DNA from 2 places in the Bradyrhizobium sp. 41S5 genome. Region 2 is predicted to be linked to the other one. Evidence: riboswitches for the same ligand, from Rfam matches in the RefSeq annotation. Region 2 holds a riboswitch; the other holds the start of a gene.

Region 1 (4,415 bases), 170 kb from region 2:
CTTGCGCTCCTCCATCAGGGCCGCGATGCGCGCCGGCACATCCTCGATCGTGGTGCGCAGCTCGGCCGCCGCGGTCTTCGCCAGCGTCATGGTGTCGTTGGCGTGCTTACGCGCATGATGTCCGGTCAGCGCTTCGATGCGGCGGACGCCGGACGCGACCGCGCTCTCGCTGGTCACCGAAATCAGGCCGATGTCGCCGGTGCGACGAACATGGGTGCCGCCGCAGAGCTCGACTGACCAGCCAAGCGCGTTCTGGCCGTGCTCGCGGGCGCTCTTGCCCATCGAGACGACGCGAACCTCGTCGCCATACTTCTCGCCGAACAGTGCGCGCGCACCGGCTTCGCGGGCGTCGTCGACACCCATGACGCGGGTCGTCACCTCGTCATTCTCGAGCACGACATCGTTGGCGATGTCCTCGACCCGGGCGAGCTCTTCCGGCGTAATCGGCTTCGGATGCACGAAATCGAAGCGCAGGCGATCGGGCGCGACCAGCGAGCCGCGTTGCGCGATGTGATCGCCGAGCACCTGGCGCAGCGCCTCGTGCAGCAGATGCGTCGCCGAGTGGTTGGCGCGAATCGACGAACGCCTGGCGTGGTCGACCTCGAGCTGTAGGGCGGTGCCGACGTTCAGGGTGCCCTGCTCCACCGTGCCGACATGCACGAACAGGTCGCCGGCCTTCTTCTGCATATCGGTGACGCGGAATTTGACCCCTTCGCCGGTCAGGATGCCGACGTCGCCGACCTGACCACCGGACTCGGCATAGAATGGCGTCTGGTTCAACACGATCGCGCCGCTCTCGCCGGCCTTGAGGCCGTCGACCTCGGCGCCGTCCTTGACCAGTGCCGTCACCACGCCTTCCGCGCTCTCGGTCTCATAGCCGAGGAATTCGGTTGCGCCGAGCTTCTCGCGCAGCGGGAACCAGATGGTCTCCGTGGCCGCCTCGCCGGAGCCTGCCCAGGAGGCGCGCGCCTTCTCGCGCTGGCGGTTCATCGCGTCGGTGAACGATGCCTGATCGACGCTGATGCCGCGCGACTTCAGCGCATCCTGCGTCAGGTCCAGCGGAAATCCGTAGGTGTCGTACAGCGTGAACGCGGTGTCGCCGTCGAACATGTCGCCCTTCTTGAGGCCGGCGCTCTTCTCGTCGAGGATCGAAAGGCCGCGCACCAGCGTCTTGCGGAAGCGCGTCTCTTCCAGCTGCAACGTCTCCTCGATCAGCTTCTCCGCGCGCACCAGGTCCGGATAGGCCTGGCCCATCTCGCGGACCAGCGCCCAGACCAGCCGATGCATCAGCGGCTCGCTCGCACCGAGCAGCTGCGCGTGGCGCATCGCGCGGCGCATGATCCGGCGCAGCACATAGCCGCGGCCCTCGTTCGACGGCAGCACGCCGTCGGCGATCAGGAACGCCGAGGAGCGCAGATGATCGGCGATCACCCGGTACGACGCCACGTTCTGCGGGTTCGGCCCATGGCCGAGCGCAGATGCGGCCGCATCGATCAGGTGGCGGAACAGATCGGTCTCGAACACGCTCTCGACGCCCTGCAGAATGCAGGCCATGCGCTCAAGCCCCATGCCGGTGTCGATCGAGGGACGCGGCAGCGCCACGCGCTCCTCCTTCGTCACCTGCTCGTATTGCATGAACACCAGGTTCCAGAATTCGAGGAAGCGATCGCCGTCCTCTTCCGGGCTGCCCGGAGGTCCGCCCCAGATATGCTCGCCGCGATCGATGAAGATCTCGGAGCACGGACCGCACGGGCCGGTATCGCCCATCGCCCAGAAATTGTCCGAGGTCGCGATGCGGATGATGCGATCGTCCGAGAAGCCCGCGATCTTCTTCCAGTAGCCGGCCGCCTCGTCGTCGGTGTGGTAGACGGTGACGAGCAGCTTGTCTTTCTTCAGCCCAAAATCCTTGGTGATCAGATTCCAGGCGAGCTCGATCGCGCGCTCCTTGAAGTAATCGCCGAACGAGAAGTTGCCGAGCATCTCGAAGAAGGTGAGATGGCGCGCGGTGTAGCCGACATTGTCGAGGTCGTTATGCTTGCCGCCGGCGCGGACGCACTTCTGCGACGTCGTGGCACGCTGATAGCTGCGCTTCTCGACGCCGGTGAAGACGTTCTTGAACTGCACCATGCCGGCATTGGTGAACATCAGGGTCGGGTCGTTGCGCGGAACCAGCGGCGACGACGCCACGATCTCGTGGCCGTTCTCCTTGAAGAAGTTCAGAAATGTCGACCTGATGTCGTTGACGCTGCTCATGTTCATCCAATCGAAAAAAGGGGCCGGCCACCGCAAAAAGGCGTCATTTTCCGGCCGAACGCTTTTAGACATTGCCAGCTGCGGTGTCCAGAAACTGTGCAGGCGGATCATGGGCTTGCCGCGGTAGCACAAAGCCCATTGGATAGCAGCGAGAGCTGCGTTGACAGTCTTGGTGGCGCCGTGTTTTCTACCTACCTGTTACTAGTCACGTCGGGAGAGATCGGCCTTACCGCCGGCGCCGAAGGAGCAACCGCCCCGGAAACTCTCAGGCAAAAGGACCGCGTGACGTCTAACATCTGGAAAGAGGCGCTGGGGTTCTCCCCGATGCGTCCGCCGACGGGATAATACTCTCAGGCACAGCGACAGATGGGGCTTTCTGCAGGTTTCTCAAGGGGAAATAGGTCCCCGGCGGGAACCGCGAGGGCCCCGTGATGCTTGCGTGCGAAACCTCCCCGCTGAAACAGACCCCGCTGCACGCGCTGCATCTGGCGCGCGGCGCCAAGATGGTGCCGTTCGCCGGCTACGACATGCCGGTGCAATACACGGCCGGCGTGCTGAAGGAGCACCTGCACACCCGCAAGGAAGCCGGCCTGTTCGACGTGTCGCACATGGGCCAGCTCGTGCTGAAGGCCAAATCCGGCAAGGTCGGCGACGCTGCGCTCGCGCTGGAAAAACTGGTGCCGCAGGACATCGTCGGCATCGCGCCGGGACGGCAGCGCTACGCGCAATTCACCAACAATGACGGCGGCCTGCTCGACGACCTGATGGTCGCGAATTTCGGCGATCACCTGTTCCTGGTGGTCAACGCCGCTTGCAAGGCCGAGGACGAGGCGCATCTGCGCGCGCATCTCTCCGATGCTTGCGAGATCGTGTCGCTGGCCGACCGCGCGCTGGTCGCGCTGCAGGGGCCGAAAGCCGAATCGGCGCTGGCGAAACTTTGTGCAGATGTCAGTTCGATGAAATTCATGGACGCCGGTCCGCGCCGCGTCGGCGATATCGACTGCTTCGTCTCGCGCTCCGGCTATACCGGCGAGGACGGTTTTGAGATTTCCGTGCCCGCAGACAAGGCGGAGGCCCTGGTCACCGCATTGCTGGACAATCCCGATGTACTTCCGATCGGGCTCGGCGCGCGCGACAGCCTGCGCCTCGAGGCCGGGCTTTGTCTCTATGGCCACGATATCGACACCACGACGACCCCGGTCGAAGGCGCGCTGGAATGGTCGGTGCAAAAGGTTCGCCGCAGCGGCGGCGCCCGCGCCGGCGGCTTTCCGGGCGCCGACAAGATTCTCGCACAGTTCGGACAAGGCGCTTCCCGCCGCCGTGTCGGCCTGAGGCCCGACGGCCGCGCGCCGGTGCGCGAAGGCGCCGGCCTGTTCGCCGATCCGACCTCGACCGAGCCAATCGGCAAGGTGACCTCGGGCGGCTTCGGCCCGAGCCTCAATGCGCCGGTTGCGATGGGCTATCTGCCGACATCCCTTTCCGCGCTCGACACCACCGTTTTTGCCGAAGTGCGCGGCCAACGGCTGCCGCTCAAGGTCGCCGCCACGCCCTTCGTCCCCAATACCTACAAACGCTAAACGCCAAAGGATCGATCCCCATGACGACGCTGTACACGTCCGACCACGAATGGCTCCGCATCGAGGGCGACGTCGCCACGATCGGGATCACCGACTACGCGCAGTCGCAGCTCGGCGACGTCGTGTTCGTCGAACTGCCCAAGGTCGGCCGCAACCTGAAGAAAGCCGAGGCCGCCGCGGTCGTCGAATCCGTCAAGGCCGCCTCCGACGTCTACGCACCGATCACCGGCGAAGTGATCGAGGTCAACGAGGCGCTCGCGGCCGAGCCCGCGCTGGTCAATTCGGATGCCGTCGGCAAGGCCTGGTTCTTCAAGCTCAGGATTGCCGACAAGGGCGAACTCGGCGGCCTGATGGACGAGGCCGCCTACGCCGCGCACACCGCCTGAAGATCAGTTTAAGGATCAAGCCATGAACGCGCCCTTCAAGCCGATCAACGAAGCCGCCACCGATTTCGTCCGCCGCCACATCGGACCATCCCCGCGCGACATCAACGCGATGCTGGAAACGGTCGGCGCCGCGAGCTTGCAGGCGCTGATGAACGAGACGTTGCCGGCGTCGATCCTCCAGAAGGCGCCGCTCGATCTC
Region 2 (4,415 bases):
AATCTGATCCGGCCTGGTCAACGTCTCTGTTGTCATGTCGCGCCTTTCGTGGAGCCCAGCGCAGAGGCCTGAGCGTTGACCGCTTCGGAAAGGCGGCGCGCCGAGTTGGTGCACGTGCCGGCGGCGAGGTTACGTATCGGTCCGCCGAAGAAATCGCAGCCGGCACGCCTGCCGTCCGGAATCCCGCGCCGGACCGCAATGCCATGCGTGTCCGCCACCCCAATGCGCATTGTCCCCTCCCGCGCTGAAGCGCTTTTCCGCAATGTGACGCTAGTCCTTGTCATGCGGTGTTTCTCAGCGAATTCCGACTTGGCCACACGCAAATACGCTCATAATCTTCCTCGTCGGCCGGATAATCAGGGGAAAGCTGCGCGGGCGGTCGCGGTCGCATCGACCTGCGACGGCACCATCGAAGGCGTGTCGAGGTCGCGCCAGTCATCGATCGCCCCTGCCACCATCTGCGCCGTCGCGGCCGACAGCGTCCAGCCGAGGTGACCGTGGCCGGTGTTGTAGAACACGCCCGGAATCCGTCCGGCGCGCACCACCGGCATCATGTTCGGCATCATCGGGCGCAGGCCGGCCCACGGCACGACCCTCGACGTGTCGATGCCGGGAAAATGCTGCCGCACCCAATCCACCAGCGGCTGGATGCGGTCGGCGCGAATGTCGCGGTTGAAGCCGTTGAACTCGGCCGTGCCGGCGACGCGGAAGCGGTCGGCGCCGAGCCGGCTGGTGACGATCTTCGCGGCTTCATCGAGCAGGCTGACGGTCGGCGCAGCGTCCCGGCTTGGCGGCGCATCGAGCTGCACGGTGATCGAATAGCCCTTCACCGGATAGACGTTGACGCGGTCGTTGAGCAGGCCGGCGAAGTGGCGGCTCGCGACGCCGGCGCAAATGACGATGCCGTCCGCCTGCAACTCATGTCGCGTCGCGACCGCAGCATCGTGCGAAGCGGCTTCGTTCCAGCCGATGCGGAAACCGTCGTCGCCGCGCGCGATCGCATCGACGTCGGCTTCATGGACGAAGCTCGCGCCGCGGCGGATGCAGGCGTCGGCGAGCCCGCGCGTGAACTTGTGGATATCGCCGGTCGCATCCGACGGCGTGAAGAAGCCGCCATAGCAGGTCGTCTGCAGCGCAGGTTCGATGCTGCGGACTTCGTCCGCCGTCACCGGGCGGCGGTCGAGCCCGCCTTGTTGCAGCAGCGTGTTGACGCGCAGGCCCGCCTCGAAGCCGGCCTTGTCGTGATAGACGTGCAAGATGCCGCGGCGTTCGAGATCGAAGGCGATATTCTCGCGCTGCGCGATCGAGAACAGATGCCTGCGCGCTTCGATTGCGAGCCGCGTGGTCTCGATGGTGTTGGTGCGGTAGCGGCCGATGTGGCCGACGAACTCGCCGATCCAGGAATATTTGTGCCAGCTCGGCTTCGGATTCATCAGCAGCGGCGCGTCGCTGCGAAGCATCCAGCGCAACCCCTTGAGAATGGTCGCGGCGTTGTTCCACACCTCTGCGTTGCTGGCGGAAAGCTGTCCGCCATTGGCGAACGAGGTTTCCATCGCGGCGTAGCGATGCCTGTCGAGGACAGTCACCCGGTAGCCGCGTTCGAGCAGGGCATAAGCGGTCGTCACGCCGGTGATGCCGGCGCCAATGATTGCGATGTGAGGCATGGTGGTCTTCAGGCTCCCGTGGGTTAGAGTCGCCGAACCACCGGTGAAACCGGCGTCGGCGCCCCATCTGTCACGGTACCTGAGAGCTTGATCCGCATCGGGCCTCGGCCCGATGGCAGACTATCCCCTTCGGTGGACGTCACGGCCCTTGATGCGGTCGTGTCCGCCTCTCTCCAGATCGTCCTGACGATACAGTCCTTTTGCCTGAGAGTTTCCGGGGCGGTTGCTCCGTCGGCGCCGAAGCAACAACACGAATGTTGTTGCTACGATCTCTCCCGCATCGTCGCGTTGGACGGCCGGACCGTAGGCGAAGCCTCAAAATTGGACAAGGCTAAATTTCGGTCCGGCATTGCCAACGTGTTGTGCAGTGCAAATCGATGTTAGTCCAGCGTCGCCAGCAGTGCCGCCATCAGGCGGCCGCGCTCGGCGAGACTCTCGATCTCGATATGTTCGTTGAGCGTATGCGCATCGGCGCCGCGAACGCCGAGGCCGTCGAGGGTAGGGATGCCCATCGCGCCGGTGAAGTTGCCGTCCGATCCGCCGCCGGCGCTGCCGTGCGGCAGATCGAGGCCCATCGCCGCTGCAAGGTCCTTGGCCTTTTCATAGAGCGCCATGGTGCCGGCATCGGGCTCCCATACCGGGCGGGTGACGCCGCGCGTCACCTTGAAGGTCACGTCGTTGGCGGTGCCCGACAGCGCCAGCATGCGCTCGACGCCGCGGTCGAGATCGGCCTGGCGCTTGGCCATGCTGAGCGCTTCGCCGGTGCAGGTCGTTGCGACGCAATTGACCCATTGCCCGCCATGCACGATGCCGACCGAGAAGGTGCAGTCTTCGGTGGTCATGCCGTCGATGGCAATGATTTTCCGGGCCATTTCGCGGATAGCGGAACGGCCGGAGGACAGCGTCGCGCCGGCGTGGCTCGGCTTGCCGACAGCTTCCAGATTGAAGCGCGCGATTGCGTAGCGGCCGGTGACGACGCCGTTGTTCGGCCGGCCGGGCTCCGGCACCAGCACGTATTTGTTGCGCGCGGCTTCCGCCTCGATGATGTCGCGCGTCGATGGCGTGCCGACCTCTTCATCGGGCGTGAACAGCACCGTGATCGGCAGCGGCGTCGTAAAGGAGGCGCGCGCCAACTGCCGGATCGCCTCGATCGACAGATAGTTGCCGCCCTTCATGTCGAAGATACCGGGCCCGAAGCACTTGTTGCCTTCGCGCCGCCACGCGAGCTTTTCGATGGTGCCGACGGGGTGCACGGTGTCCAGATGGCCGGCGATGAGGATGCCGGGCTGGCCTTGTTTCGGATGGGGAAAACGGGCGCGGACGCAGCCGGCAAAGCCCTGGCGTCCCGCGATGCGTTCGATCGTCGCACCCATGACCGCCATCTCGCGCGCGGCGAGGTCGAGCATGCGCTCGACTGCGGCCGCATCCCATGTCGGGCTCTCGCATTCCACCCAGCTGCGCAGCCCCTGCAGCATCGCTTCGGAATCAAAAGGAAGATTGGCGGGGTTCATGTCTTTTCTCTCTTGTTGTTTGTGCGCGCCGATACACGTTCGCGTGCCGTACGAAAAGCTCGGAAGACGAGTTTGTAAAGTCAAATGCGCTGAACCTGCCGCTCATTCGTTCGTATACGTTCGATCTTGCCGGAAACCGATTGACGCGCATTGCGCTTGATGCAAGTCTCGATTTCACAAGCCATACAGCATGTTAGTTCGCCTAAATAACGAACCGCATGCATAACGAATAAGCCGGCTTTGACCAGTTACACGTCAGGAGAAATTGCATGTTCCCTATCTCGCGTTGGAAGCACCGCACGCTAGCGGCTGCGTTGACGGCGCTCGCGTTGTCGTTCGCGCCGCAGGAATTGTCGTTTGCGCCGCAGGCCATCGCCGCGGACAAGACCATCACCGCGGTGATGCATTCGGATCTGCGCGTCATCGATCCGATCCTGACCACGGCCTACATCACGCGAGACCATGGCTACATGGTCTACGACACGCTGGTCGCGACCGACTCCAACTTCAAGATTCAGCCGCAGATGGCCGACTGGAAGGTGTCCGACGACAAGCTCACTTACACGTTCACGCTGCGCGACGGCCTGAAGTGGCACGATGGAACGCCGGTGACCGCGGAAGACTGCGTCGCTTCGCTGAAGCGCTGGGCCAAGGTCGACGGCATGGGCCAGAAGCTGATGGACTTCACGGCGAGCCTCGAGGCCACCGACGCGAAGACGATCACGCTGAAGCTGAAGGAGCCCTACGGCCTGGTGCTGGATTCGATCGGCAAGCCGTCGTCGCGCGTCGCCTTCATGATGCCGAAGCGGCTCGCCGAAACGCCGCCGGACAAGCCGATCCCGGAGCAGATCGGCTCGGGACCGTTCAAGTTCGTCCAGGCTGAATTCCAGCCGGGCGTGAAGGCGGTCTATGTCAAGAACAAGGATTACGTGCCGCGCAAGGAGCCGGCGAGCTGGACCGCGGGCGGCAAGGTCGTAAAGGTTGACCGCGTCGAGTGGGTCACGATGGCCGACGCGCAGACCGCGATGAATGCGCTGCAGTCCGGCGACATCGATTTCCTGGAGAACCCGTCGTTCGACATGTTGCCGATCCTGGAAAGCGACAAGGACCTCAAGGTCGAGACGCTGAACAAGTTCGGCTTCCAGACGCTCGGCCGCATGAACTTCCTTTATCCGCCGTTCGACAACATCAAGGTTCGCCAGGCGGCGCTGATGGCGATCAACCAGAAGCAGGTGCTCGA

Evidence for each region. A riboswitch is a leader RNA that binds a small molecule or an ion and turns the genes downstream of it on or off. The one in region 2 is predicted to bind glycine.
Region 1: linked by a shared signal. The riboswitch ahead of gcvT (glycine cleavage system aminomethyltransferase GcvT) and the one ahead of HAP47_RS16245 (D-amino acid dehydrogenase) in region 2 are both predicted to bind glycine.

What each region holds. Positions count from the first base shown of each region.
Region 1 is NZ_CP083721.1:3,278,256-3,282,670, reverse strand. Features, by position in the region: gene alaS (alanine--tRNA ligase) at 1-2,253, opposite strand, end outside; glycine riboswitch at 2,455-2,543, shown strand; gene gcvT (glycine cleavage system aminomethyltransferase GcvT) at 2,685-3,830, shown strand; gene gcvH (glycine cleavage system protein GcvH) at 3,851-4,216, shown strand; gene gcvP (aminomethyl-transferring glycine dehydrogenase) at 4,239-4,415, shown strand, end outside.
Region 2 is NZ_CP083721.1:3,448,019-3,452,433, forward strand. Features, by position in the region: gene HAP47_RS16235 (ArgE/DapE family deacylase) at 1-36, opposite strand, end outside; gene HAP47_RS16240 (hypothetical protein) at 33-230, opposite strand; gene HAP47_RS16245 (D-amino acid dehydrogenase) at 357-1,664, opposite strand; glycine riboswitch at 1,730-1,843, opposite strand; glycine riboswitch at 1,847-1,952, opposite strand; gene HAP47_RS16250 (M20/M25/M40 family metallo-hydrolase) at 2,045-3,175, opposite strand; gene HAP47_RS16255 (ABC transporter substrate-binding protein) at 3,445-4,415, shown strand, end outside.